One region of the Mesorhizobium sp. M0968 genome, then DNA from elsewhere that is predicted to be linked to it. Evidence: predicted binding sites of a transcription regulator. Region 1 holds the regulator's gene; each other region holds the start of a gene.
What was found. Region 1 encodes LexA, which represses DNA repair genes until DNA is damaged. Its sites were predicted from a motif close to TGTTCNNNNTGTGTTCNG; they were not measured.
Positions count from the first base shown of each region.

Region 2: the regulator LexA is predicted to act here: its motif matches at 2,981-2,998, upstream of NKH67_RS18235 (ImuA family protein).
Region 3: the regulator LexA is predicted to act here: its motif matches at 957-974, upstream of dinB (DNA polymerase IV).

Region 1 covers NZ_JAMYNL010000014.1:45,290-55,096, reverse strand. Annotated here, with positions in the region: gene NKH67_RS22100 (hormone-sensitive lipase) at 1-297, opposite strand, end outside; gene kynU (kynureninase) at 393-1,640, opposite strand; gene lexA (transcriptional repressor LexA) at 2,088-2,822, shown strand; gene NKH67_RS22085 (ComEC/Rec2 family competence protein) at 2,816-5,281, opposite strand; gene gltX (glutamate--tRNA ligase) at 5,378-6,799, shown strand; gene gltA (citrate synthase) at 6,979-8,307, shown strand; gene lpxB (lipid-A-disaccharide synthase) at 8,428-9,594, opposite strand; gene NKH67_RS22065 (LpxI family protein) at 9,584-9,807, opposite strand, start outside.
Region 2 covers NZ_JAMYNL010000009.1:110,313-120,119, forward strand. Annotated here, with positions in the region: gene NKH67_RS18210 (DUF4153 domain-containing protein) at 1-576, opposite strand, end outside; gene NKH67_RS18215 (HpcH/HpaI aldolase/citrate lyase family protein) at 855-1,736, shown strand; gene NKH67_RS18220 (DUF1737 domain-containing protein) at 1,765-1,971, shown strand; gene NKH67_RS18225 (hypothetical protein) at 1,983-2,408, opposite strand; gene NKH67_RS18230 (metallopeptidase family protein) at 2,416-2,838, opposite strand; gene NKH67_RS18235 (ImuA family protein) at 3,022-4,104, shown strand; gene NKH67_RS18240 (DUF6504 family protein) at 4,037-5,515, shown strand; gene NKH67_RS18245 (error-prone DNA polymerase) at 5,512-8,820, shown strand; gene NKH67_RS18250 (Trm112 family protein) at 8,862-9,098, opposite strand; gene NKH67_RS18255 (LON peptidase substrate-binding domain-containing protein) at 9,305-9,807, opposite strand, start outside.
Region 3 covers NZ_JAMYNL010000007.1:123,829-133,635, forward strand. Annotated here, with positions in the region: gene NKH67_RS15045 (hypothetical protein) at 1-163, shown strand, start outside; gene NKH67_RS15050 (GNAT family N-acetyltransferase) at 237-695, shown strand; gene dinB (DNA polymerase IV) at 1,027-2,268, shown strand; gene NKH67_RS15060 (hypothetical protein) at 2,436-3,080, shown strand; gene NKH67_RS15065 (sulfite oxidase) at 3,661-4,818, shown strand; gene NKH67_RS15070 (sigma-70 family RNA polymerase sigma factor) at 5,007-5,882, opposite strand; gene NKH67_RS15075 (hypothetical protein) at 5,927-6,388, opposite strand; gene NKH67_RS15080 (VOC family protein) at 6,383-6,748, shown strand; gene NKH67_RS15085 (hypothetical protein) at 6,978-7,202, shown strand; gene NKH67_RS15090 (MFS transporter) at 7,227-8,450, opposite strand; gene NKH67_RS15095 (FAD-dependent oxidoreductase) at 8,447-9,807, opposite strand, start outside.

The sequences.
Region 1 (9,807 bases):
GCGATCAACAGGGCCAGCGGCAAGATGCGACCAGAAATTCTTGTCGAATTCCATCCAGTAGCCGCCATGAACGAACACCACGAGTCCCTTAGGCTTGATGGCCGGCAGGAAAAGATCGAGCCGGTTGCGTGGATTGTCGCCATAGGCCATGTCGAGCCGCGCCCTGCCCTCGGTCGAAAGCACGTCGCGGAAAACCCGCGCGGGCTCGATCCAGGCCGCCGGCCAGCGATCGCTGCCGGCTATGTTGGCGCCGTTGGCATAGGCGTTGTCCCAATCGGCAATGTGACGTTCGAACACCCTGCGCCCTCCCTGGCATATGGCCTTGCAGCGTAGCCGTAAGCATCGCGCGGCGCGTCGTCGCCAGCCTCACGATTCCAGCTCTCGCATCAATCTCAAGTGACAGCTGCTTTGATGGCGAAGCGCGCATCCTTCCACGCACCGGTGTGCAGGATGTCCTCAAGCACTTTGACGGCCTGCCAGACATCGGCGTAGCCGACATAGAGCGGGGTGAAGCCGAAGCGCATGGTCGATGGCGCGCGAAAATCGCCGATCACGCCTCGTTCGATCAGCGCGCGCATGACCTGGTAGCCATGCTCATGCATGAATGAAATCTGGCTGCCGCGTTTTTCCCCATCGCGCGTGCTTTCGAGCGTGAGCCCGTAAGTGCCGCACTTTGCCTCGACAAGCTCGATGAACAGATCCGCCAGCGCGATGCTCTTCTTGCGCACCGCCGTCATGTCGACATCGTTCCAGATGTCGAGCGCGCCCTTCAGCGTGCGCATCGACAGGACCGGCTGTGTGCCGCACAGAAACTGGCGGATGCCGGTGCCGGCCGCATAGCCTGGCTCGAAGGCGAAGGGCCGTGCATGGCCCCACCAGCCGGTGAGCGGCTGCTGGATGTCGGAAAGATGCCGCTCAGCCGCATAGATGAAGGCAGGCGCGCCCGGGCCGCCATTCAGATATTTGTAGGTGCAGCCAACGGCAAAATCGGCGTTTGCCTTGTCGAGTTCGACTGGCATCGCGCCGGCGGTGTGGCAGAGATCCCAGACGATCATCGCCCCGGCTTCCTGAGCCCTGCGCGTCAGCGCCGGCATGTCGCGCAGTTCGCCCGACTTATAGTTGACGTGGTTGACCAGCACCACAGCGGTGCGTTCGTCGATCAGCTCTTCGATGGTCGGCGCGTCGACTCCCGAGAGGCGCAGCAGCGTATCTTTTCGCGTCGAAACCACACCCTCGGCCATGTAGAGGTCCGTCGGAAAACTATCGCCCTCGGCGACGATGACCTGCCGCTCCGGTCGCATGGCCATGGCGGCGTGCAGCAGCTTGTAGATATTGACCGATGTCGTGTCGCAGACCACTGTCTGGCCGGCCGCGGCCCCGATCAGGCGCCCGAGCTGGTCGCCAAGTTCAAGCGGCATGTTGAACCAGCCGGCCGTGTTCCATGCGCGGATGAGATCATGCGACCATTCTTCGGTCGCGGCCTTGTGCAGTTCATCGAAAGCGGCACGTGAAGCAGCTCCTAGCGAATTGCCGTCGAGATAGATCACTCCTTGCGGCAACACAAAGCGGTCGCGCATCGCGCGCAGCGGATCCGCGGCATCCATCGCCTTTATGGCCACGAGATCGGGAATTCCTGTCATGATTTGTCTGCTCCCCCAAGATCCAACGCAACGCCGGACACGCATCGACTGTTCTTCCATTACTTGGTTGCGCGCAGCAAGGCTCCACCGGCGAGAAGCAGCCTGACCAGGCGGTGGAAACCGGGACTTAACCCGAGGTTGGCGTTTTGAGTTCGTTTCGTTCACGGTGCATTGACCAAACCGCACAGTCGATACGGGTTCAATTCCGTGCCTTTTGCCGACCGACGGCCGATGCCAGTGCCGCCTTCTAGGAGGCCAGAAGGGCGCAAACGAAAGCAGAATCAAGGCGATGAGGCTCGCGGCGGTGAAAATGCGTTACGCCGGTAGGGGACGTCGTTTGTTTCCCGAGCCTTAACGCATTCATTAAACTTTAAACAGTTGCGGAACACAACTGGAACAGATAGTGTTTGTTCTGGGTTTGTTTTTCTGATTCTGTTGGGGGTCGCTATGCTGACACGCAAACAACACGAACTGCTTATGTTCATCCACGAAAGGTTGAAGGAAAGCGGTATCCCGCCTTCATTCGACGAGATGAAGGAAGCGCTCGACCTGGCTTCCAAATCCGGAATCCACCGGCTGATTACGGCGCTGGAGGAGCGCGGCTTCATTCGCCGTTTGCCCAACCGGGCCCGTGCGCTGGAGGTGCTACGCCTGCCTGACTCGATCGCCCCCGGCCTCAATGCGGCACGCAAGTTCTCGCCGAGTGTCATCCAGGGCAGCCTTGGGCAAGGCGCCCCTCGGCAGGGCAAGCCGACATCGTCGCGCGTGCCCGCAGCCGGAAATGACGACGATGTCGTCGCCGCCGTTTCGATCCCGGTAATGGGCCGCATCGCTGCCGGTGTGCCGATCGACGCCATCCAGCACCAGACGCATTCGATTTCGGTGCCGCCGGATATGATCATGGGCGGCGAGCATTATGCGCTCGAGGTCAAAGGCGATTCGATGATCGAGGCCGGCATTTTCGACGGCGACACGGTGATCATCCGCAATGCCGATACGGCGAGCCCCGGTGAGATCGTGGTGGCACTGGTCGACGAGGAGGAAGCGACGCTGAAGCGGTTCCGCCGCAAGGGCGCCTCGATCGCCCTGGAAGCCGCCAATCCGGCCTACGAGACGCGCATCTTCGGACCAGACAGGGTCAAGGTGCAGGGCAAGCTCGTCGGACTGATCCGCCGCTACTGAGTTCCGCCCTTGGCGCCGGCTTTGGGATTGTCGGCCCTGCGGTATGGCGGCAGGCCCCGTGCCGCGCGTGAAAATTTCCGTTGCACGTGCCAGGGCCGGTATGATTTTTCGACGGCGAAGCGGATCTCGGCGCGTGTTGCCGCTTGTGGATCGAAATAGACGGCGGCACTTCCCGCGCGCGCCAGTTGCCGTTTGGTGACGACGAGGACCAGCCGGTCGTAGTAGCAGGGGTTATGGGCGGTGGCGTCGTCGATGACGATCAAGCTGGCAAAGGCGCAGGCTGGCCGCGCAGTATCGCGGTCCGTGGCTTGCGCGATGATCGCGCCGGATGGATGCCTGGCAAGGCAGAGGCCGTCCGTGCAAATGAACGGCATGCCCGGCGGCAGGTCGGCCGGATCGGCAATGTCGAATTGCGGGTCGTTCTTTCCAGGGGTTTCCGGCGCGACGATGGCCTCCGATGTGAGCGCGCGTTTCCAGTTGTCGATGGTGAACTCATTCGGGCGTGCCCGGTTGACCGCGAGTTCACCGCTGCCGATCGACAGCGCGACCAGCCGTGCGTCCTCCGAGACCAATACGTCGGGAATGCGTGTCTGCGTTGTCGTCAGCAAGCCGGCGAGCGCAAAAGGAAGTGCCGCCAGCCGCAACCACGTCGTCGCCATGCTGGCAATGACGAGGGCGATCGTCACCAGAAGGACGGATCTCAGCGAAATCAGCCCGACCGCATCGATCGGCGAGCGCTCCGAGATCCACCCGGACAGGGCGATCATCGCCGTCAGCCCCTTGCCCATGACATAGAGGAAAGGGCCATCCGCACCGAACGGCATCGCCAGCGCGCTGAGAACGGCGAAGGGCATGACGACCAGTGAGACGATGGGCATGATGGCCAGATTGGCGAACAGGCTGAGCGGCGCCACGCGCTGGAAATGCCATATGGCGAAAAGCGCCGTGGCGCTCCCTGCAATGATCGAGGTCATCGCCAGACCGCACATGCCCAGCAGGACCTTTCGAGTGGCAAGGCGTAGCGGCGACTGCCGCGGCGGCGGCGTGGTGGCCCTCCCGGCGCGGTAATCGGACCAGCCTGCATAGGCGCCGACAAGGGCCGCCGTCGCGGCGAAGGACATCTGGAAACTCGGACCGACCACCTCGTGCGGCGACACCAGGATGACCGCGATGGCCGAGATCGCCAGGTTGCGCATGGTGAGCGCGGCCCGGTCGACCAGCACGGCGATAAGCATCACCGCCAGCATGATGAAGCTGCGTTCGGCCGCCACGACAATGCCGGAAAAGACGAGGTAGGCCGCAATCGAAAAAAGCGCGGCGGCCGCGGCATACTTCTTGACCGGCCGTCGCGATGAGAAATCGGGAAACAGCGCAAAGGCACCCCGCAGCAGCGCCATGATGGTGCCGGCGACCAACGCCATATGCAGCCCCGAGATAGAGATGATGTGGTAGATGCCGGTGCGCCGCATCGCTTCGTTGATCTCCTCGGGAATGCCGGCGCGCACGCCGACGATCAGCGCAGCAGCAATCTCGCCCTCGGCACCGCCGATGCGGCTGCGGATATGGTCGGCGATGGATTCGCGCGCGTCTTCGATCGCGGAAGAAAGCTGCGCGGCAAGCGGCATGCTGCCCGACGACACGACTTTCGGATTGCCGAGAAAAAAGCCGCTGCCGCCGATACCGGCGAAATAGCTGTCGAACGAGAAATCATAGCTGTCGGGCCGCACCGGGCCGGTCGGCGGCAGCAGCAGCACATAGCCGGTGATCTCGGAACCGGCGGTCAGCTCAGCCGGTATCTTCATCGCCGAAACGCGGACCCGTTCCGGCATGTAGCGCAGTGTCGGCCTGGCCGTTGAGATCACATCGATTGTCAGCCTGATGCGGCCGCTCGCCATGGGCTCGTACGATACAACGCGACCCGTCAGCCGCGTCGAGATTTCGGAGCCGAGCATATGCGTTCCGACACGCCATGTCTCGAACTTGGCGGCAAGTACGCCAAGCGCGCAGAGCAGCGCCACCATGAAGCACAGGCGCGTCCTGGGCCATGACCGCGAGACGACGGCACAAAGGGTCGCGAGGAGCGCGATTGCGATCGGCTGTGGAAAGGCCGGCTCCACCGACAGCCCGAAATAAACGACCACCCCGCATGCGAGGAACACCGGCACCAGCAGGAAGGCGATGCCGCGGTCGAGTTCCAGACCGGCCGCCGTGGTTACGCTGTTGCGGATACGGGACGGTGACGGGAGGCGGAAACGCCTGGGCAGGCGTACGATGGGCTCGCCCGCGGGCACGAGAACCGTTGCTGGGTCGCTGGCCGGCAGCGACGGAGCATCGAAGCGCGGAGCAGGTAGCAATGCCGGTGCCGGCAGGACAGGCGGGGGAGCGGCAAACAGCAAGCGTTCGCTGACGTCGCTGCCAACGTCCTCGCCCTCGCCCGCACCACGGCCTCGCACAGCCATCGGGTCTGCCCCTTGCGCCCTCGACCTCCTATGCTACATGAACGCGCAACGCGCGAAAGTCCGCAAACCCACTTCCTTCGCCCGCCTGAGAGTTCCATGCCCGATAAGGTCGTCACCCGTTTTGCCCCCTCGCCCACCGGCTATCTGCACATTGGCGGCGCGCGCACGGCGCTGTTCAACTGGCTGTACGCCAAGCACACGGGCGGCACGATGCTGCTGCGCATCGAGGATACCGACCGTGAGCGGTCGACGGATGCGGCGACGGCAGCCATTCTCGACGGACTTTCCTGGCTCGGACTCACCTGGGACGGCGCGCCTGTCTCGCAGTTCGAGCGCGCGCCGCGCCATCGCGAGGTGGCCGAGGAGCTGGTGCGCGTGGGCAAGGCCTATTACTGCTACGCGACGCCGGCGGAGCTGGAGGCGATGCGCGAGGCAGCGCGAGCCAAGGGGCTTCCGCCCCGCTATGATGGGCGCTGGCGCGACCGCGACCCGTCGGAGGCGCCGCCCGGCGCCAAGGGGGCGATCCGCATCAAGGCGCCGACAGACGGCGAGACGGTGGTGCATGACCGCGTCCAGGGCGACGTGCGCTTTCCCAACAAGGATCTCGACGATTTCATTATTCTGCGCTCGGACGGCAATCCCACCTACATGCATGCCGTCGTCGTCGACGATCACGACATGGGCATCACCCACATCATCCGCGGCGACGATCATTTGACCAACGCCGCACGCCAGACCGTAATCTATCAGGCCATGGGCTGGGAGGTGCCGTCGATGTCGCATATCCCGCTGATCCACGGTGCCGACGGCGCCAAGCTGTCGAAGCGGCACGGTGCGCTTGGCGTCGAAGCCTATCGCGCCATGGGCTACCTGCCGGAGGCGCTGCTCAACTATCTGGCGAGGCTTGGCTGGAGCCACGGCGACGATGAGATCATGTCGATCGCCGACATGATTACATGGTTCGACATTGGCGACGTCAACAAGGGCGCCGCCCGTTTCGACTTCGCCAAGCTCGAGGCGCTTAACGGCGTGCATATGCGCCGGATGAACGACGCGGCGCTGCTCGACATCTTCATCGCCACTCTGCCCTATCTAGAAGGCGGCCCGGCAATCGCCGCTCGCCTCGACGACAGACGCAGGGCGCAACTGCTTGCCGCGTTGCCGGGCCTGAAGGAGCGCGCCAAAACGCTGGTCGAACTTGTTGAAGGGGCTGCATTCCTTTTCGTCGAACGGCCGCTGCCGGTCGACGAGAAGGCGGCGGCGCTGCTCAGCGGTGAGGCGCGCGCGATCCTGCGGGGCGCTCATGCGGCACTAGCCACGGTTTCGGGGTGGTCTGCCGCCTCAGCCGAAGCCGCGATCCGCGACTATGCGCAGGCCGCCGGCCATAAACTCGGCGCCGTGGCCCAACCTTTGCGCGCCGCGCTCACCGGCAAAAGTACCTCGCCAGGTGTGTTTGATGTGCTTGCCGTGCTTGGCCGCGAGGAAAGCCTGGCGCGGATCGCTGATCAAATCGATTAGCAAACTGGCCCAAGAAGATTGGCATTGAAAGGTGTGTTTCGCAGTGCAACATTGGGTCTTGGCCTAATCTGCCGCGCAGATTCAATTGCGGGCGCAAATGTGCGTATTCCGATGCTTTTGACGTGTTGGGTTCAGATATTTTGCCTTTGCCGGCCTGAGGAAACAAAAAGGAGTTTGCTATGACCGAACCTGCGACAAAAATGGAATTTGGCGGCAAAACCCAGGCATCGACGGCCAAGCTGGAACTCGGCGGCAAAACCCATGAATTCAAGATACGAAGTGGTTCGGTAGGACCGGACGTCATCGACATCGGTTCGCTCTACAACACCGCCGGCGTCTTTACCTACGATCCCGGTTTTACGTCGACGGCGAGCTGCGAATCGGAAATCACCTTCATCGATGGCGATGCTGGCATTCTTTTGCACCGCGGCTACCCGATCGACCAATTGGCCGAGCACGGCGACTTCCTCGAAGTCTGCTATCTCTTGCTCTATGGTGAACTCCCGACCAAGGCGCAGAAGGACGATTTCGACTACCGGGTGACGCGCCACACTATGGTGCATGAGCAGATGTCGCGCTTTTTCACCGGCTTCCGCCGTGATGCGCATCCGATGGCGGTGATGTGCGGCGTGGTCGGCGCGCTGTCGGCCTTCTATCACGATTCCACCGATATCTCGGACCCCTATCAACGCATGGTCGCGTCAATGCGGCTGATCGCCAAGATGCCGACGATCGCGGCGATGGCCTATAAATACCACATCGGCCAGCCATTCATTTACCCGAAGAACGAGCTGAATTTCGCAGCCAACTTCCTGCATATGTGCTTCGCCGTGCCTTGCGAGGAATACAAGATCAATCCGGTGCTGGCCCGCGCGATGGAGCGCATCTTCATCCTGCACGCCGATCACGAACAGAACGCCTCGACTTCGACCGTCCGCCTGGCCGGCTCGTCGGGCGCCAATCCTTTTGCCTGTATCGCTGCCGGCATCGCCTGCCTGTGGGGTCCCGCACATGGCGGCGCCAACGAGGCAGCCCTGAACATGCTGGGCGAGATCGGTCATGTCGATCACATCCCGGAATTCATTGCGCGCGCCAAGGATAAGAACGATCCGTTCCGATTGATGGGATTTGGCCACCGCGTTTACAAGAATTACGATCCGCGCGCCAAGATCATGCAGAAGACCGCGCACGAGGTCCTGGGCGAGCTCGGCATCAAGGACGATCCACTGCTCGACATCGCCATGGAGCTGGAAAGGATCGCACTGACCGATTCCTATTTCATCGAGAAGAAGCTCTATCCGAACGTCGATTTCTATTCCGGCATCACGCTGAAGGCGCTGGGCTTTCCCACCACCATGTTCACCGTGCTGTTCGCGGTCGCCCGCACCGTCGGCTGGATCGCGCAGTGGAAGGAGATGATCGAGGATCCGCACCAGAAGATCGGTCGCCCGCGCCAGCTCTATACCGGCGCGCCGGAACGGGACTACGTGCCAATCGCGAAGCGGTGAAGGTGGTGAATGGTGAATGGTGAATGGTGAATGGTGAATGGTGAATGGGAGTAGCGAAGCGTCGCTCCCTGTCCATAGAAACCGCTATTCACAATTCACTATTCACAATTCATAATTCACTCACTTCCTCACCATCCCCATCACCACCCCCGCGGCAATCTCGCCTGACGGCTTGGCGGTTGCCATACGCCCGGCAATGTCGGCAAAACCATGCTTCTGCCAGGTGCGGTAGGCGGTATCGGAGCACAGCGCTTCCAACTGCCGCGCCAGATAATGCGGCCGCACATATTGATTGTAGTGTTCCGGCACAACCGGTCGGTCGGCAATGAGATTGGGCAAGGCTGCGCTCCATACTTTGATCAGCGGCTGCGCCATGCGCATGACCGGATCGAGCCGGTAGCAGGAGATCATTGGCACACCCGCCAGTGCCAGTTCCAGCGATACCGTCCCCGACGCGATCAGCGCCGCATCCGCCTTGCCGAAGGCCTGCCATTTGCGTTCGGCATCAAGGATGATCTCCGGCTTCTCGTCCCAGCTCGCGACCGAGGTCCTGACCAGGTCGGCGACGTGCGGCACCGTCGGCAACAGCAGGCGCAAGCGGTGCCCGCGCGCCCGCAGGATCGACAGCGTTTCGCCGAACGGCCCGACCAGGCGCCGCACCTCGCCGCGACGCGAACCTGGCAGTACAAGCAACGTTTTGACGTGATCTGCGGACAGGTCACGCGGCTGCGCCTGCGCCCTGGCGGCACTGATTATGCCCGGATCGTGTGCAAGGCGATGCCCGACATAGGTGCCGGGCGGCCCGCCCAGGCGAGCGAGTTCCTTCACCTCGAACGGCAGGATGCAAAGAATGTGATCGACATATGGCTTCATCGCCGCCGCCCTGCCCGGCCGCCACGCCCACACGCTCGGGCAGACATAGTGGACGATCGGGATAGTCGGATCGGCGGCACGCACCTTCTTGGCGACGCGCAGCGAGAAATCCGGACTGTCGATGGTGATAAGGCAATCGGGCTTTTCACCGGCAATCGCGTTTGCCGTCTGGCCGATCCGCCGTATCAGGCGCGGCAGGTCGCGCAGGATGGCGCTAAGCCCCATCAGTGCGATCTCGCTGCCGTCGAACAATGGCGCCAGGCCGAGCGCCTGCAAATGGCGGCCGCCGATGCCGACAAGCCGAACTTCGCGCCCGGTCATGCGCTTGAGCGCCTGCACAAGGTCGGCGCCAAGCAGGTCGCCGGACTCCTCGCCGGCGATGATGGCTATCTTCAACGGCCGCTCATTCGCCATGCGCCGGCTCCGCAGCAGGCAGGCCAATCACGAACAGGCCGAGCGCATTGGCACGTCCGATGGTGGCGGGACCTTCGAGCACTAGCGAGCGACCGGCTTCGACGGCAATGCCGGCCAGTCCGGCGGCATGCGCCGCCTCGACTGTCAGCGGGCCGATGGAGGGCAGATCGGCACGCAGTTCCTGACCGGGCTTGGCGCATTTGACCAGAACAC
Region 2 (9,807 bases), on a different contig from region 1:
CAACTGCATGAGGTTGAGCAGGGCGAAGAGATCAATCAGCGAAAACCAGTATTCGATGACGGGATTGGCGGCGCCGAACAGCGCGAGGAACACTGCGCCGAGGCCCAGCGGCATGACCCAGACGGCGATCGCCGCAAGGCGCACGCGCCGCCGGCCAAGCCGCCGCGCCGCCGTGCGCCAGCGGAAGAAATCAAGAACGAGCCGAAATGGCGTTGCAACCAGGAACAGCGAGAGTTGGCCGGCAATACGGGCAAGGCCGCGCCGCAACCGTCCGGCCAGTGAAAGCGCGAAGATGGCCAGCCCCGCCAGCGCGATCGAGACGGACAGTGCGCTGACATTTTCCACAAGCGGCAGCAGCGCCATGAGCAGCGCAACCGGCTTGAACCAGAATTTGCCATCGTTGAAGGAGCCGAGAGGATGGAGAGCCATGCTCGCCGCGGCAATCGCAACGCCGAACAGGAAAAGCGTGATGCCCGCCGGTTGGCCATAGAAGAAAAAATCGGCCAGCGCGACGAGCAGGACGGCAACGCCGAAGCGGTTGCAATAGCTCGGCGCCGCCGGGAGCAATACTATCATGATCGGGCTTTCTCGGCGGCTTTGATGCGGCCGGTGGGCGGGGATTTCCGGACGAAAGGGAGGAGGTTTACCGAAGTCCGGGGCGGATCGACGAGCCACCAGCTTTCGCGGCGAAGCCGGTACGGCAGGGACCAACGGGAGTTCGTTTGCTCTTGCATGCCGCCCTTGTCGCATCCGGTCGGGTGGCAAGCGGGGCGGAGACGAGGAGATTTTCCGAAGTTGCGTGCAGTTTTTATGCACGGCTTGCCTCGGCCCGCTGCAGACGGCATAGATCGGAGATGACCACCGAAAGCTACCGCCCGCGCCGCTCGGTGCTTTACGTCCCGGCTTCGAACGACAAGGCGCTGGCCAAGATCCAATCGCTGGCCTGCGATACCGTCGTCATCGATCTCGAGGACGCCGTCGCCCCGGCCGACAAGCCTTCCGCGCGCGAAAAGCTGGCGGCGATTTTCGCCGGCCGTTCCAACCGGCGCTGCGAGATGGTCGTGCGCATCAATGCGCTGTCGAGCGAGTGGGGCGGCGCCGACCTGCTGGCCGCGGCAAAATGCTCGCCCGACGCCATCCTGCTGCCCAAGGTCGACACGCCGCGCGACATTCTCGAGGCCGGCGACGTGCTCGACGACAATTTTATCGCCGACGAAGTCAAGCTATGGGCGATGATCGAGACGCCCAGGGCGCTGCTCAATATCGGGCCGATCGCTGAGCTCGGCCGCGACCCGGCCTCTCGACTGGTTTGTTTCGTTGCCGGAACGAACGACCTGGTCAAGGACACCGGCATTCTCGCCACGCCCGATCGGCGCTATCTCGTTCCATGGCTGATGCAGATGGTGCTCGCCGCGCGCGCCGGCGGCCTCGACCTGCTCGATGGTGTCTTCAATGATTTTCGCGATATGGACGGGTTTGCGCGCGAGTGCACGGAAGCGGCCGCCATGGGTTTTGACGGCAAGTCGCTGATCCATCCGGCTCAGATCGAAGCCGCGAACCGCGCCTTTGCACCGTCGCCCGAAGCAATAGCCGAAGCGCGCGCGGTCAAGGATGCCTTCGCGCTCGCCCAAAATACCGGTAGGGCGGTAGTTGCGCTGAACGGCAAGATGGTCGAGCGGCTGCATCTGGCGCAGGCCGAAAAACTGCTGGCGAAGGCCGCCGCTGTTCGCGCATGACTAACGCAACTGACGACAGGATTGAAGAATGAAACTCTACCGTTTTCTGTCCGGTCCGGACGATTCCAGCTTCTGCCACAAGGTGACGGCGGCGTTGAACAAGGGCTGGCACCTGTTCGGCTCGCCGACCTATGCCTATGACCAGGAAGCCAAGACCATGCGCTGCGGCCAGGCCGTGGTGAAGGACATCGAGGGCCAGGAATACGGCCCCGACACCAAGCTCAGCGATTGGTAGGGAGCTACCGGCTACGGCAGCCTTTCCCAGACGGCTCTGATTTCGTTGAGCCGCGCGTCTGCGAGCCCGTCGACGTCATCGCAGCTGAAATAGAGTATCGATAGCGCTGCAAGGAGACCGGGATAACCGGAGACGTAACCCATCTTCGTAAGTATCTCGGGAACCGGCAGTCGCTTGCGTTCGATCAAGGAGATCGCGCATTCTGCAGTCAAAGATGCCACCGGGTGGTCGACTTCGGATAGCCAAAAGTCGACCAGAGCTAGGAGAATGGCGGGCTCGACGGCAGCACTTGCGGGCAGATGGCAAAGCTCGCTAAGTGCTAAGAACGCGGCATTCGGCGAAATCCTCACTGCGGATTCGATTAGTTCCCGGCTCAGTGAAATGTCGTGATACGGCCAATTGCAATCGATCAGATCAGCAAATTCTGCTTCTGTCATCTGAGTGCTATTCAGCCGCGTCCTCGATCTTCTCCATATCGTCGTCCGACAGGCCGAAATGGTGGCCGATCTCGTGGATCAGCACATGGGTGACGATGTCGCCCAGCGTTTCCTCGTTCTCGGCCCAGTAGTCGAGGATGGCGCGACGATAGAGGGTGATGCGGTTCGGCCCCTCGCCGGTCTGCGGATTCCAGCGCTCGGCGATGCCGCGCCCCTCGAACAGGCCGAGCAGGTCGAAGGGCGTTTCCAGCGAAAGGTCGTCCATGATCTCGTCGGTCGGGAATTCGGCGATCTGAATGACGATCTCGCCGGTCAACTTGCGAAAGTCCTCCGGCAGATGGGCATAGGCCTCCAGCGCCAGGAGCTCGATTTCCTCCATCGTTGGCGAAAGCTGGTCGTGCCAGATGCGTGTTTGGTAGATGCGAGCCATGCTTTGTCCTTTGATCCCGGCATATAGGCTTTCAGGCCGGACTCGGCAAATGGTCGGGCTGGAGTGCCCGTGCCATGCCCCCACTACAGGAATAAATTCCCCATGACTCCGCTTGACTCTTCGGGCGACCTCTGGAATCCTAGAGAACATAACAGGAACAAGTGTGAGTGGAAGCTGACCGTCATGGCGACAAGCGCCGTGGCGCGGGAGACTGTTTTTGCCCTGCGCCGCCAGATCGCGAAGATCGAAGGGACCTTGCCCGAGCGCCTGGAGGCGCCGGCCAGTTCGTCGTTTGACGCGGATGTCCCTCGTCAGAGTCTGACACCCTCTCGGCATCCGACACCCGCTCGGAATCTGACCATTGTCCGGCGCGGCCTTGCCGTGGCGCCGCCCGATGCGTTTTTGCGCACCGGCGCCGAGCGCCTCGATGCTGCGCTGAGCGGCGGCCTGCCGAAGGCGGCGGTGAGCGAGTTTCATGGCGCCGCGACCCGCGATGCCGGGGCCGTTGCCGGTTTTGCCTTGTCGCTCGTCAGCCTGATCCTAAGCCAGGGGCCGCGATTGCCGGTGCTGTGGATCGGCACATCAGAGGTTTTCCGCGAGGCCGGCTTTCCCTATGCCAGGGGGCTTCACGCCTTCTTCGGCATCGAGCCGGAGCAATTGCTGTTTTCCGAGGCGCCAAGGCTGCTCGATGCGCTGTGGATCGCCGAGGAGGCTGCCCGGATGACGGCGCTGGCCGCCGTCATCCTCGAAATCCGCGGCAGCCCGCAGCGGCTTGACCTCACCGCGACGCGGCGGCTGCACGCCCGCGCGCAGAGTGCGGGCCGGCCGCTGTTCCTGCTGCGCCAGGCCGGCGAGCCCGAACCGACGGCAGCGCCCGTCCGCCTCATCCTGTCGGCGGCACCGGCGGCAACGCGTAAGACGCTTGCCGGGCCGCTCGCCGGCTCGATCGGCCGACCCGCCTTCACCGTCGCTATCGGCAAGAGCCGCACGGCCTTGCCCGGAAAATTCACACTGGAGTGGAACCCCGATGAACGCATATTCGAAGAAAGACGGGGCGAGCAAGGAAGGTCTCAGGAATGGACCCCAGAACGGCCAAAGAATCCTATCGCTGTGGTTTCCGCATCTCGCCGCCGAGAGGATCCTGCGGCAGCGTCTGGGGCGGTCCTGGCGTTCCCGGCCGTCGGATCACCTGCCGCTGGTGATCAGTCACCGCGACCGGAACGCCCAGCGCATCGCCGCCCTCGACGAGCGGGCCGAGGCGCTTAATCTGAAGCGCGGCATGGGCATAGCCGACGCACGCGCCATGCATCCCTCGATCGACATCGTGGAGGCCGATCCGGAGGCCGACCGGCGCCTGCTCGAAGGCCTCGCCGACTGGTGCGACCGCTATACCCCGCTGGTGGCGCTTGACGGGACCGACGGCCTCTATCTCGACGTCACCGGCTGCACCCATCTTTTCGGCGGCGAACGCTCGATGCTGGACGATATCCTGTCGCGTTTTTTCCATCAGGGCTTCGATGTCCGCGCCGGGCTTGCCGCCACGCCTGGTGCTGCCTGGGCGGCGGCGCGGTTTGCTGGCGACCGCATCGTGCCCGATGGTGAGGAGGAAGCGCTTCTCGCGCCCTTGCCGCTGGCGGCGCTGCGCATCGACCCGGAGGTACGCGCCAGCCTCGAAAGCGTCGGCCTGCGCACGGCGGGCGCCGTCATGGCGGCACCGCGCGCGCCGCTGGCCCGCCGCTTCGGCGCATCGCTGCTCTTGCGCCTCGACCAGGCGCTTGGCCGCCTCGAGGAGGCCGTGTCGCCGCGCCTGCCGGTGGCACCGCTTTCGGTCGAGCGTCACCTTGCCGAGCCGATCATGCTGACCGAGGACATCGAGCGGCTGACCGGCATGCTGGCGACCACCTTGAAGAGCGACCTCGAGCGTCGCGGCGAAGGCGCAAGGCGGCTGGCGCTGCTGCTTTTCCGCGTCGATGGCGGCGTCAGCCGTATCGCCGTCGGCACCTCGCGGCCTCTGCGCGAGCCGCGGCTGATCCAGAAATTGTTCCACGAAAGGCTTGCCGCGCTCGAACAGGATATCGACGCCGGCTATGGCTTCGATCTCGTGCGCCTTTCGGTGCTGACCGCCGCCGCCTTCGACATGCAGCAGGCCGACCTTGCCGGCGAGACGAGCGACGACGGTGCCGATATCGCGCTTTTTGCCGACCGCATTCGCGCCCGGCTCGGCGAAGGCGCGGTCTTGAAGCCGGTCGCCGTCGAGAGCCATTTGCCGGAGCGCGCCGTCGCCACCCTTCCCTTCACGGAGGCGCCGCAGAGAAGCTCGCCGCCGAAGCAGCCGGACAAGGCGAAGGACGCTCCCACGACCGTCTTCCAGCCGGAACGGCCGATCCGGCTTTTCCGTGCGCCCGAGCCGATCGAGGTGCCGGCCACCGAAATGCCGGAAGGCCCGCCTTTGAACTTCCGCTGGCGGCGCGCGCTCTATCGGGTCGCGCGCGCCGAAGGGCCGGAGCGCATCGCGCCGGAATGGTGGCGAGGGGCGGCGGGACGAGAAGATGCCCCGACCCGGGATTATTTCCGCATCGAGGATGCCGATGGCCGCCGTTACTGGCTCTATCGCCAGGGCCTTTACGGCGCCTCGCAGCCCTCGCCGCGCTGGTTCATGCATGGGATCTTCGCATGAATGCGCTGACGGCCAACCCCTATGCCGAATTCGGCATCCAGTCGAACTTCTCGTTTCTGCGCGGTGCCTCGAAACCGGAGGAGCTGGTGGTCGCGGCAAAATTCCTGGGGTTTTCGGCGATCGGTCTCGCCGACCGCAACACGGTGGCGGGCGTGGTGCGCGCCTGGCAGCAGGCCAAGGTGGAGGGTGTTTCCTATCATCCCGGCTGCCGCCTGGTTTTTTGCGACCGCACGCCGGACATCCTCGCCTACCCGCAGGATCGCAAGGGCTGGGGTCATCTCTGCCGCATGCTGACGCAGGCCAATCTGCGTGACGAGAACGAAAAAGGGGCGACGCTCCTCAAACAGAGCGATCTTCTCGAATGGGGCGATCTCCTGTCGCTCGCCATACTGCCGGATGTGTCGGCGGACGCGGAAACCAGCCTCGCACTCCTTAGCCGGCTCAAGGATCGTTTCGGTGAAAACCTGTGGCTTGCGGTTTCGCCGGATTACCGCGGCAACGACCGCTTCCGTATCGAGCAGGCGGCGGCGATGGCGGAGCTGGCCGGCATCCCGTTGATGGCGACCAACGATGTTCTCTACCATACGTCGGAACGGCGCCCGCTGCAGGACGTGCTGACGGCGATCCGCCTCAATGTGCCCGTCGCCGAGGTGGGGCTGGAGCTGGCGGCCAATGCCGAGCGTCACTTAAAGCCGCCGCTGGAGATGGCACGGCTTTTCCGCAGGCATCCGCAAGCGCTGGCGGAAACGCTGCGTTTTGCCGGCGAGCTGACCTTCTCGCTCAGTGACCTGCAATACAACTATCCCGACGAGCCGACGGTATCGGGTCTTGGGCCGCAGGCCGAACTGGAAAGGCTGGCCAAGGAGGGAGCCGCCATCCGCTACCCCTCGGGCGTGCCCGCTTTTGTGACGCAGCGCATCGAGGAGGAGCTCGCTCTGATCGAGCGCCTGAACTACGCGCGCTATTTCCTGACTGTCCACGACATCGTCAAATTCGCCCGCAGCCAGAACATTCTCTGCCAGGGGCGCGGCTCTGCCGCCAACTCGATCGTCTGCTTCTGCATTGGCATCACCGAAGTCGGCCCGGACAGGATCGAAACGCTTTTCGAGCGCTTCATTTCCGAGGAAAGAAACGAGCCCCCCGACATCGACGTCGATTTCGAGCATGAAAAGCGCGAGGAGGTCATCCAGTACATCTATTCCAAATACAGCACCAAGCGCACCGCGCTGGCCGCCGCCGTCGTCAGCTACCGGGGCCGCTCGGCGATGCGCGAAGTGGCCAAGGCGATGGGCCTGTCGGACGACGTCCGGAGCGCGCTGTCCAGTTCGATCTGGGGCTGGTCGACCTCGGAGCTCGGCGAAAAGGAGACAAAGGCCGGCGGCCTCGATCAGACCGATCCATCGACAAGGCATGTGATCGAATGCGCCAACGAGATCATGGGCTTTCCCCGTCATTTGTCGCAGCATGTCGGCGGTTTCGTCATCACCCGGGACCGGCTCGACGAGATCGTGCCCATCGTCAAGACGGCGATGGACGAGCGCAAGATGGTCGAGTGGGACAAGGACGATCTCGACGCGGTGAAAATCCTTAAAGTGGACGTGCTGGCGCTCGGCATGCTGACCTGCCTGCAGCGCGCCTTCACCCTGCTCCAGGATCATTATCCGCAGGCGCGGGACGAGTACGGCCTGCCCTATGTGCTGGCCACTCTGCCTGCCGAGGACAAGCATGTCTACGACATGATCTGCCGTGCCGACACGATCGGCGTCTTCCAGATCGAATCGCGCGCGCAGATGTCGATGCTGCCGCGGCTGCGGCCGAAAAGCTTTTACGACCTCGTCATCGAGGTGGCGATCGTGCGGCCCGGCCCGATCCAGGGCGACATGGTCCACCCTTACCTGCGCCGCCGGCAAGGCAAGGAGAAACCCGAATATCCCAAGCCGGAACTGGAAAAAATACTCGGCAGGACGCTGGGCGTGCCGCTGTTCCAGGAGCAGGCGATGAAGATCGCCATCGTTGCTGGCGGCTTCAGGCCGGGCGAGGCCGATGAACTGCGCCGCGCCATGGCGACATTCAAGCGCACCGGCACGATCGGCAATTACCGCAAGAGAATGGTCGACGGCATGGTCGCCAAGGGCTACGAAAAAGACTTCGCAGAGCGTTGCTTCAAGCAGATCGAGGGTTTTGGCGAATACGGCTTTCCCGAGAGCCACGCCGCCTCCTTCGCCCTGCTGGTCTATGCCTCCTGCTGGTTCAAGACCTTCTATCCCGACGTGTTCTGCGCCGCGATCCTGAATTCCCAGCCGATGGGGTTTTACCAGCCGGCCCAGCTTGTCCGCGACGCGCATGACCACGGCGTCGAGATCCGCGAGGTCGACGTCAATTTTTCCGGCTGGGATTGCGCCTTGGAGAAATCGCCTTTCGATCCGGATCGTATCCTTGACCGCCATGCCCAGATGCGCGGCGTCATCCGGACCAGCCATGCCGTCCGGCTCGGCTTTCGCCAGGTCAAGGGTCTGTCGAAGGAGCGCATGGAAGCGTTTGTGTCGAGGCGCGGCGCCGGCTATGCATCCGTACGCGACGTCTGGCTGCGCTCGGGCCTCAACGTCGACGAGATCGAAAAACTGGCGCAGGCCGACGCTTTCCGGTCGCTTGGATTGAACCGTCGCGACGCTCTATGGGCGGTCCGCGCGCTCGACGGCAAGAGTGCCGCCGAAAAGCTGCCGCTGTTCGACCAGCCGGCGATCCGCTTGCGCGATCTGGAGCCTGCAACCAGGCTCCCGACAATGCCGCTCGGCGAGCACGTCGTCCACGACTACCGCTCGCTTGGCCTGTCGCTGAAGGCGCACCCGGTCGCCTTCCTGCGTCAAAGGCTGGATCGTTCCGGCGTCACGCCCAATGTGCGGCTCGGCCAGGTGCGGGACGGCCGGCGCGTTTCGGTCGCCGGCCTCGTGCTGGTGCGGCAGCGGCCGGGCAATGGCAAGGCGATTTTCCTGACGCTGGAAGACGAGAATGCGGTCGCCAACATCATTTTCTGGGAAAGGACTTTTGACCGCTTCCGCCCCATCGTCATGGGCGCGCGTCTCATCCGCGTCACCGGCAAGCTGCAATCGGAATCGGACGTCATCCATATCGTCGCCGAGAAGGTCGAGGATCTGACGCCGTGGCTGTCGGTGCTGCTTGAGCAGGCAAGGCCTGCGGACAGACTGTCGAGCAGTGCAGACGAGGCTCAGCCTGGCAGCATCGCGCAAACGGAACTATTGGGAAAGGCAGAGAAGGTCATGCCCAAAGGGCGCAATTTTCAATAGAGGCGCGAAAGATCGCGACGGAGCGGCTCTGAACCGCACACTCAGGGTGTTCCACCCAGGCGCGGCGGTGGCATGGCATCATCTATGGTGATGACACGCGCTTCCGATGGCAGCATGATCGGAATGCCGTCCCGCACCGGATAGGCAAGCTTTGCCACCCGCGAGATAAGCTCGCCGCGCTCCGGATCCCAGGCAAGCGGCCCCTTGGTCAGCGGGCAGGCCAAGAGTTCCAGCAGCTTGGGGTCGACAGTCCTGTTCCCGTCACGTCCATCCGCCATTCGATCCATCCTTTCCACAAGGCAATCGGTTAAGGGTTCGAGCGCGGACTTCCCCTTCTCTCCTTGTTGGAGAAGGTGGCCGAGCGAAGCTCGGTCGGATGAGGGGTGTTCCAGCTTGGCACCGACGGCGATCCTTCCAACACCCCTCAACCGTCTCGGCGCTGCGCGCCGATCCACCTTCTCCCACAAGGGGAGAAGGCAAGAACCTACTGCAAACTCGAACCGAAATCCTCATTGTCGCGCGCCAGCGCCATTTCGGTGATGGCGATCAGGGTCTCGGCGCGTGTCTTCAGATCGGCCGCTTCGAGCAGCGCCTGTTTCTCGGCCGGCCCGTAGGGCGCCATCATCGACAGTGCGTTGACCAGCATGGCGTTTTCGGCGCGGCTGACGCTTTCCCAGTCGGCCTCCAGATCGTTAGCCTGCAGATAGGCGCGAAACGCTTTGAGCAGCGCCGGCCGGTCGATCTCGGCGTCTGCCTGCTCCTCGTCGAGATCGGCGAGAAAGGGTGCCAACCGGCACTGCCGGAACGGTGTTTTGACCGTGAGCTCCTGGACAATACGGAACCGGCACACGCCCTGCAGCGAAATCAGGTAACGGCCGTCGCCGCTCTCGGACAGCGCAATGATGCGCCCGGCGCAGCCGACATTGCAGAGCTCCGGCTCGCCGTCGGGACGCAGCGCACCGTTAAGGCTGGGCTGGATCATGCCGA
Region 3 (9,807 bases), on a different contig from region 1:
GGCACTCGAGGATGCCGCCCGCTTCCTGTCGATGTTCCGCAACATGCCGCACTGGCGACAGGAAAGGCGCGCCGCCGACCTCACCCGCGCCAGGCAGCAGCGCCTCTTCGCCCGCTTCTTCCGCCGCTACGGTCACCGCCTCTGGGCGCTCGAGGCCACCTGAAGGCGCGCGGGCCTCCCTTGCAAGTCAAAACGGATATTGCGATCGCCGACACCGCGCCGTATGTCTCCGCGCGATGAGCGAGATCGAATTCCGTCGCGCGCAGGCGCCCGACCTGCCGGCGATCGTTGCAATGCTTGCCGACGATGTGCTCGGCGCAGACCGGGAAGACCCGTCCACGCCGCTTGCGCCATCCTATCTCGATGCCTTCAGCGCAATCGATTCCGATCCCAACCAGTTGCTGGCCGTCGCGGTCAACGCCGGGCAAGTGGTCGGAACGCTGCAGCTCAGCTTCCTTCCAGGCATTTCGAGAAAAGGCGCCTGGCGCGGCCAGATCGAAGGCGTTCGCGTCGCCCGGCAATGGCGCTCGCGCGGCGTCGGCAAGCTGATGATCGAATGGGCGATTGAAACATGCCGTTCGCGCAATTGCAGCTTCGTCCAGCTCACCACGGACAAAGGTCGACGGGAGGCGCACGCTTTTTACGAGCGCCTCGGCTTCACCGCCAGTCATCTCGGCTACAAGCTGGCGCTGTAGCGCTCGGCTGATTGCCGAAGTCGGCGCTGCCCCTCATCCGCCTGCCGGCACCTTCTCCCCGTATAGCGACAGGGAGAAGGGGCTGTCCGCAACCTCGGCACTTTCCTGCAACGTTAGTGATTGGCGAAACCATCGACGAAAGCGTCCTTCTCCCCGTCACTATACGGGGAGAAGTGCCCGGCAGGGCGATGAGGGGCAGCGCCAACCTGAAGCGATTGCCCCTTCACCTGTCGTCCGCGCTGCTTGACAATCCACCCACAATGTTCTCTTTATGTTCTCACCACAACTCGAGACAATGCGGCGTTCGAACCGCCGCGGGCGAACGGGCCGGATGGAAGCCAACATCCTCCACGCGGATCTGGATGCCTTCTATGCCTCGGTCGAACAGTTGCTCGACCCGGCCTTGCGCGGCAAGCCGATTGCCGTCGGCGGCGGGGTAGTGCTTGCCGCATCCTATGAAGCCAAGGCGTTCGGCGTGCGCGGCGGTATGCCGGGACGGCGGGCGCGGGAACTCTGCCCGCAACTCATCTTCGTCGGCGGCCATTTCAAGGACTATCAGCGGCTGGGCGATGCGGCAATCAAGGTGCTCGGCGATTTCACGCCGGTGGTCGAGCGCATTTCGATCGACGAGGCGTTTGCCGACGTCGCCGGCTGCACCCATTTGTTCGGCTCGCCGGCCGAGATCGCCGGCAAGATCCGCCGCCGCGTGCGGGCCGAGCTCGGCCTGCCGATCTCGGTCGGCGTAGCCCGCACCAAGCATCTGGCCAAGATCGCCTCACAGGTCGCAAAACCGGACGGGCTGGTGGTGGTCGATCCGCGCCACGAGCTGGAGTTCCTGCACCACCTGCCGGTCGAGCTGATGTGGGGCGTCGGCCCGGTCACCAGGCAGCGGCTGGCCGGCATCGGCGTCAACACCATCGGCGAGCTGGCGAAGACCAATGGTGGGGCGCTTGAGCGCCTGCTCGGGCCGGCGGCGGGAGAGAAACTCAACGCGCTGGCGTGGAACCGCGATCCGCGCAAGCTTGAGACGCAGCGCCGGGCGCGCTCGGCGGGTGCGCAGTCGGCGCTTGGCCGAAAGCCGGCCGAGGAGCAGGTCTTCGTGCCGGCTTTGCTGCATCTGGCCGACAGGGTCGCCACAAGATTGCGGGCGAAATCCCGGCCCGGCCGTACAGTGACGGTTCGCGTCCGCTTTGCCGATTTGCGCTCGGTGACGCGCTCGATCACGCTCGACCAGCCGATATCGGCAACCGCCATGCTGGCCGAGATCGCCGAGGCGCTGGTGCGCAAGGTGCTCATCGACCATCCGCACGAAAAGACAATCTCGCTGCTGGCGATCGCCGTCTCGCATCTGGAGCAGCATGCCGGCCTGCAACTGGAACTGCCGCTCGGGCTCGACGACGACCGCCGCCGCCCCGGCACCAGCAAGGGCGCGGCGCGCTGGACCGCGGACCGCGCCGTCGACAAGATCCGCGACCGCTTCGGCTGGGAGGCGGTGGGCTACGCCTCGGTCGCGCTCGGGCTACAGCGGTCGGTTCCCGACGCGTTTCGCGAGCTGGCCGAAAAGGAACTGTGAGCCTCGATTACACTTTGGTTGCCAAGTCGCCGGAATGACGTTGAAGGCTGCGCCGTTGTGAATTTATCTTGGACCAGTTCGTCGTGCACCCGTTTGGGTATTAACCAGACAGGGTAGCACCCGCTCGCAAATCCTTCCGCCCTCACTTCGAACGACAGGAGATCGGCATGGGACAGAACGCCGGATATTTCGCACTCATCGTTGCCGGACTGGTGACCAATGCAACGACGCTGGCCAAGCCGCTCAACCCGGACCGGGCGATTCCATCCCTGGGCGATATCAACTCGCCGCTGGCCAGCCCGCTATTCAAGCAGGTCAAGGCCGGGCCGCTGGAGATAAAGCTTGAGGAAACCACGCTTGCCGATGTCGAAAAAGCCTTCGGCGGAGCGATGCACGATGAAGGTGACGCCGGAGATTCACGCCACTGGCTTTGCTATGCCGGCCCCGACGCCGGCGGATCGCCGTCGATCTTCTGGTTCGTCTCCGGCGAGATGGGCGGCTCCGACTACGGTGTCCTGTCCGTCGCCCTGCAGCCGAACCCGGAAGGCAAGGTGCCGGAAGGATGCGCCGGCGCGCCTGCCAGCCTGACAGCAATTGAACTCGATACGCCCGGCGTCGGAGCGCCGCTGAGCGACGTGGCCGCGAAATTTGGCGCCGCCAAGCCCGATCGTTACGGCCATTTCGGCTTCGCCGCCTCTTATCCTGCTTCGTCTCCCGACCAGAAGGACGCCACGGTCACGCAGACGCTCACCTACACAGCCGGGAACGGCAGGATAACCGGCGTGGCGGTGACGCAAGTCACCACCAATTAGGGTGTCCCCGCTCGGTTGGCGAATGGTTCACGTGTGATTGATTCTGCCGCGCCCGAGCCAGGCGGCCTGCTTGCTGGCCACCTCGGTTCTGATGTGCCGCCCGGGCCCGCCTCCTCCTGCAAATGCGACATTCGAGGCGGCCCTGGTCGTCAGACCAAAAGCGTTGCGCTGCCCCAGGCGATCAGGGCGGTGCCGGCCGCCCGGCCAACCCACTGGCCTGCAGGAAACACCGGTTCGACGAGAACCCGCGAAGGTCCGGAAATGACCCAGAAGCGGGCGTTCGGCAGCGATCCGAGCAGCAACGATTTTGGCAGGATCGGAAATCGGCATGGAATGCTGCAATCATCATCATGTCCCGTCCAAGTTGTGGACAGTTCCTTCTCAAAGGCGCACTCTTAGCATGCGAAACGCGAGCTAGCGTTTCGTGCAACGCTTCACATGCTTGACTTGCGTCGGTGATTATCTGACCTACCCGGATACTTCCGGGTGGGCAGACCTCACATTGTGTCGCCTATCCGTGATCAGGCTACGGCCTAAGGCACGTTGCAGCCCGTTCCGGATCAACTGGGAGGTAAACAACATGCCTGATTTTCAGCGCAGAGAACTTCTTGTTCAAGGAAGCGCGGCTCTTGCCGCAATTGCTGCTCTCTATACCTCGCGCCGGGCTTACGCTTTTCCAACACGGCCGAACGAGGAAGTTATTCGATGGCTGGATCAGCCGACCGAAAATCCCGATCCGGCGGGTATCCAGAAGCAGCTTGTCTGGGAGGATTTGGATAGCTGGATAACGCCAAACGACAAGTTCTTCAGCATCTCGCATTTCAACCGACCGACGATCGACGAGAAGGCATGGTCGATGGAGATCGGAGGCCTGGTCAAGAAGCCCCTCGAGTTAACGCTCGCCGACATCAGGGCGCGACCGCGGCAGGAGGTCGTTTTCACAGTGGAATGCTCGGGCAACCACGGGTTTCCCTTTTTCACCGGCGGCATCGGCAATGCTCGCTGGGCAGGGACGCCGCTCGCCCCGATCCTCGAGGAAGCCGGCGTTCTGGAGAAGGGCATCGAGGTCGTCTTTTTCGGTACCGACACAGGCGAGATCCCGATACGCGACGTCAAGATGCAGCAGAACTTCGCTCGCAGCATGTCGCTCGCCGACGCGATGAACCCCGACAATCTCCTCTGCTATGAAATGAACGGGGCCGCCTTGCCGGCGCCCAATGGCTTCCCGGTACGGCTCATTGCGCCAGGCTGGTACGGGATCGCCAACGTCAAGTGGCTAAAGCGCATCGAAGTTCGCGATACGCGGTTCATGAGCCTTCTGATGGCCCGTGACTATGTCACCATCCGGGAGGAGGACCACAACGGCGAGACCGTATGGGCCGAGACGTCAGTCGGGCGAGCGCTGATAAAGTCCGCGCCTGCGAAGGTTACCCGGAAAGATTCAGATTACCGCATCGTTGGGGCAGCCTGGGGGGCGCCGATCGACCGGGTCGAAGTGCAAATCGATCAAGGGCCTTGGACACCAGCGACCATTGACCACAGTGAGGAGGCCGAACACGCCTGGAAAATCTGGTCCCTGGCTTGGGCAAATCCCTCTCCTGGAGAACACACGGTGACCTCGCGCGCGGTCAGCACCACAGGACAAATTCAACCGGCGATGGACGATCCCTTGATAGCCAAGAAACACACATACTGGGAAAGCAATGGCCAGGTGACGCGCCGCGTGCGTATCGGCTAGAGCATTTTGCAGCCAAATGGAGTCATTTGGCGTCCGCATAAATGCGCCAAAACAGATAGTTAGAGCGAGTTACCGGTTCCAGGAGAACCGGAACCGCTCCAAGAACTTGCTGCCATGTGGCAATTGCGTTTGGGTCAAACAGCAGGAGGCTGCCTGATCGCCATTTCGCACCATTTCCAGCGCTCTCCTCACCCCTCCACGGCCCTGATCTCCGCGTCGACCAGGCACCAGGGCGCATAGCGGAAATCGCGGATCTGGATGACCTGATCGTCCCTCCATTCGACCAGCATGAAGCCGCGCACAGCGCCGTCGGCCGCCTGCGGGTCGCGGATGAGGATCGCCGGCCGGCCGTCGACCACGGCGAGCGACAATGTCCAGTCGCTGATACGGTCGTAATTGCCGAAATAGGTCGAAACCTCGGCCCTGCCGCGCAGGCGGACGCGGTTGACGACGTCGAGCCGCACGTCCTCGGCGATCAGTGCCCGCACAGCGTCGAAGTCGCGCGCGTTGAACAGGTCGACATAGCGCCGCAGCCGGCGCTCGTCATCGGCGTCGAGCCTCGGCGCCAGCGCCTGTTCGGGCTGCAGCGCCAGCAGCTTGAGCTGCGCCCGCCCGCGATGCAGCGCGGCCTTGGTGGCGGCAAGCGTCGTGCCGGTCACCTCGCAGGTCTCGTGCAGGCTGAGGCCGAGCACGTCGACCAGGATCACAGCGCTGCGCTGCGGCACCGAAAGCTGCATGAAGGAGCGCAGGCTGGTCTGGGCGGCGAGCCGGCTGTCGGCGCTGCCGGAGGGATCCTCGATGACGCTCATGTCGGCCTCGGTCATGCGCGACCTTTCCCGATTGCGCCGCCGCAGATGATCCTGCGCGGCATTGTGGGCGATGCGAAACAGCCATTGCTCGGGACGTTCGACGATCGCACCGCCGTCGATCGCCTGCAGCGCCTTGATCAGCACCTCCTGGACGATGTCCTCGCCGTCGATCACCGAGCCGGCCATGCGTGCGCAGTATCGATGCAGCCTTGGCCGCAACCCGACGAGCATCGCCTCCAAAGTCGCCCTGTTCATTTTCGGCGTAGCTTCCCATTTCTGCGCGAGCGGCATGGCGGGCGCTACCCGGCTTTCTGATCCGCCAGCATACGATAGTTGCCGATGACTTTAACAGGCGATCGCATTGCCGGGGTCGAACGGCGCTGGGCGTGGTTTTCCGCAAATGCCTTGAAGGCGGCAAGCCCGGTCAGCGCCGACGAATCGCCGTCCTGGCAGACGATGTGGACGAACGAGCCGTCGTCCAGTTCGAGCACGAGATAACGCACCGCCGGCGGTGCCGCCTCGCCCAGCGCTTCAAATACTTTTTCGACCAGCACGCGGTTATCTTCCAGGTCGGCTTGGTTCACACCGTATCGAATGAGCGCGTAGTTCATCATCGTCTCCTGACTGGTTGGTATGAACGAAGGACGACCGGCTGCGCTGAAAAGATTCTCCTTGCCGAAGAATCTTTTCGGTTGCCCGCATCGTCTTTCCCGCGTGGGCGGCTGCGCGGCAGCCATCAAGCAGGAGAGACGATCATGCATATCCAGTTTGCCGAGCTTCCGGTGTTCGAGCAGGACCGCGCCAAGGCGTTCTACACCAGGCATCTCGCCTGCCAGGTCATGGCCGACCAGAAGATGGGTGATGGCGGCTGGCGCTGGATCGAGCTGGCATTTCCGCATGCCGTGACGAACCTGCATTTTGTCAGGCGCGCCGACGACGCTCCCGGAGCGGAGCCTGTATTGGTGCTGGTCGACGAAAATGTCGGGGCAATGATCGCGGCCATGAAAGCGGGCGGCGTCGAGATCATCACCGAAGCGCATGAGGCGCCGTGGCAGCCGGGGCGCACAGTGGCGGAGTTTCGCGACAGCGAAGGCAACCGCATGGTCCTCGCCAGCCGATAAGGCACCGGAGCCCTCTGTCCGGCGGGGCGTCGTACCTAAGTCCTACCTCCGGCCGGACCATCGGCCGTACTTCCTTCGTATTATTATTTCGTGACCTCTGCGCGCCGGAACCTTCCCTTGCATCGGGCGTTCGGGCGCTGTATCGCGATGCCTCATATTTAGGCAGGCGGAGGAAATACGAATAAGGGCGGGTGGCAAAACAACATGGGCCGGGGAGGAGCATCTTACCATGTCGAACCGTAAAATCGGAATGTCCCACAGTTTGGGGCTGCGCGTCGCTGACCTCAAATCCAGAATGCAAAGTGCCCAGATTACCGAGCATGAGATCAAGACGTTTCAAAAGGTTGCCGCCATTATGGGCGGCGCCAAAGGCTCACTGCGCCTCGATGCGGACGATCTGATCGCCGCGTCTTTCCTTGTCGATCCCTTGGAAGATCTCCCGCTCTCCAGTTGAAGGCGCTGAACGCAGGTCGAAATCCTATCGGGTTTGAACCTGCGATTGCCGCCGGCGGAGCATCCGCCAGCCCAAGCCGCATGCGAGGATGACGTTGGCCAGCGCTAGACCAGAAAGCGCGGCCAACGTCCCGTGCGGGCCGAAGCGCTCCAGCAGCAATGCTCCGGCCGAGGGTGCCGCCGCCTGGGCCATCAGGCTCGGCATGGCGAGGCGGCCCATCAGTCTCGCGTAGCCGTTAGAGCCGAACAGCGCGAGCGGCAACGTCCCCCGCGCGATGGATTCCAGGCCGATCCCTGCGCCGTAGAAGCCCAGCGCCAGCGGGATGATTGGCATGCCGGCCCAGAGCGTCGAAACGCCGATCGCCACAAACGTAACCGAGGCAAACTTGGTGAAAATCGGATGGTGGTAGCGCGCGATCATCATCTCGATCGCGCGCGCCGCCACCTGTGATGGACCAACCAGCACGCCGAGCCCTACGGCTACGGCAAGCGCCATGCCGCTGCCTTGCAGGATTGTGAGCAGATGCACCGATAGTGTCGACGAGATCACCGCTGCGAGTGTCAGGGTCGCGGCCAGAACGATCATGATCGACGGATCGGCTTGGTTGTCGAGAATGGGTGCCGCCTTCTTCACTCCCGGTTTGACTGCCGGTTGCGGCGGCTCCCGGGGCAGGATCACGAGATAGAGCGGCAGCGCAATTGCCAGCTGAAAGGCGGCGTAAACCAGGCAGGTGCCGCGCCAGCCGACCTCCCCCAGCAGCAAGGCTGAGATCGGCCAGCAGATGGTGCTGGCAAGGCCGCCGAACAGCGTCAGCATAGTGATGGCGGAGCGCGCGCCGTGGCCGTAGTGGCGGCCAAGCGTTGCGAAAGCGGCATCGTAAAGCCCCGCCCCCATGCCCAGACCGACGATCAGCCAGGCCGCGATATAGGCCGCAAGATTAGGGGCAAGAGCCAGCCCGATCTGGCCGAGCCCGATGCATCCGGCGCTGAACGCCAGGATATTGCGGCCGCCATGCCGCTCGATCGACGACCCGACGCGCGGAGAGATCAATCCGGCCACAAGCAAGCCGAGAGACAGGCCGCCGACAACCCATGCCAGCGGCCAGCCGGTATCGGAGGAGACTGCCGGTGCGATGACCGCGGGAAGATAGTAGGAAGAACCCCACGCCATGATCTGCGTCAGGCCAAGCGCGGTGATGATCGCGCCGCGGCTGCGCAGGATGGCCGGCGAAGGCGGCGAAAAACTCATGCCGCGACGCTGCAGCCACAGCCGCCTTTGCCGACCGCCTTCGCCTTGGCGTCGGCGACACAGCACGCATCCACCACTGCCGGCGCCGGACCGCCGCAGCACCCCTTGTCGGCCACGCCGATCCGCGGCACGGTGCAGACGCCGGTCTCGGGCAGCACGAGCTGGACATTGTCGGCCGCCACCATGTCTCCGGCGATCGCCGCCGCGACCGAGCGGACCTGCTCATACCCGGTCAGCAGCAGGAAGGTCGGTGCGCGGCCATAGCTCTTGATGCCGACTGTGTAGAACCCTTGCTCTGGATGGCTGAGCTCACGGTGGCCGTGCGGCGGCACGTCGCCGCAGGAGTGCTCGTTGGGATCGATCAACGGTCCCAGTGCCTTGACGCTTTCCAGCCATGGATCGAGCTCGAGCCGAAGCTCACGGGTCAGCGACAGATCCGGGCGTTGCCCGGTCGCGGCGATGATGCGGTCGACCGGGCCAAGCGCCTGCAAACCGTCCCTGGTCTGGCCTTCGACGACCAGCCGGCCGTTGGCATCGCGGATCGAAACAGCCGCAAAGCCCGTCACCAGCCTGACGCCGCCGCTCTCGGCGAGTTCGCGCACTTCGGCGCCGAGTTCGCCGCGTGCCGGCAATTGGTCGGCATCACCGCCACCGTAGATGCGCACCAGGTCGGTGCCGCGCGTTGTCCAGATGAAAGCGGTGCCGGCCTCCACATTTGCCAGGCTGGCGAGATCCAGCACCGCATTGGCGGCCGAATGGCCGGAGCCGGCGACCAGCGTCGTATTGCCGGCATAAAGGCTGCGGTCGCGGCCGAGAATATCGGGTATGCCGTAGGCGATGCGGTCGGCAAACTCGGCTTCGCCTTCGGCATGAATTCCGCCGGCGCCGAGCGGGTTCGGCATCTGCCAGGTTCCCGAAGCATCGATGACGGCACGTGCGCTGTCGCGTCTTGTACCATCGGCAGTCTCGACCGCCAGCATGAACGGCCGGTTCTCGCGTCCCTTGCTCAGCACCTTGTCGGCGCCCCAGCGCGAAATGCCGACGACCCGGGCGCCGGTTTCGATCGACGGCGACAATTGCGGAAGCTTTGCAAGCGGCTCGAGATAATCCGCGACGAGGTCGTCCGCGGTTGGGAATGCCTCGGGCTCAGGCATCCGCCAGCCATGCGCCTCGAGCAGGTTTCTGGCCGCCTGATCGACGCAATAGCGCCAAGGCGTGAACACACGGACATGGCCCCAATCCCTGAGATTGGATGCAACCGCATTGCCGGCTTCGTAGACTTTGACAGGAATGCCTTGCGCGATGAGGTGGACCGCTGCCGCCAGGCCGACTGGCCCGGCGCCAATCACTGCAACGG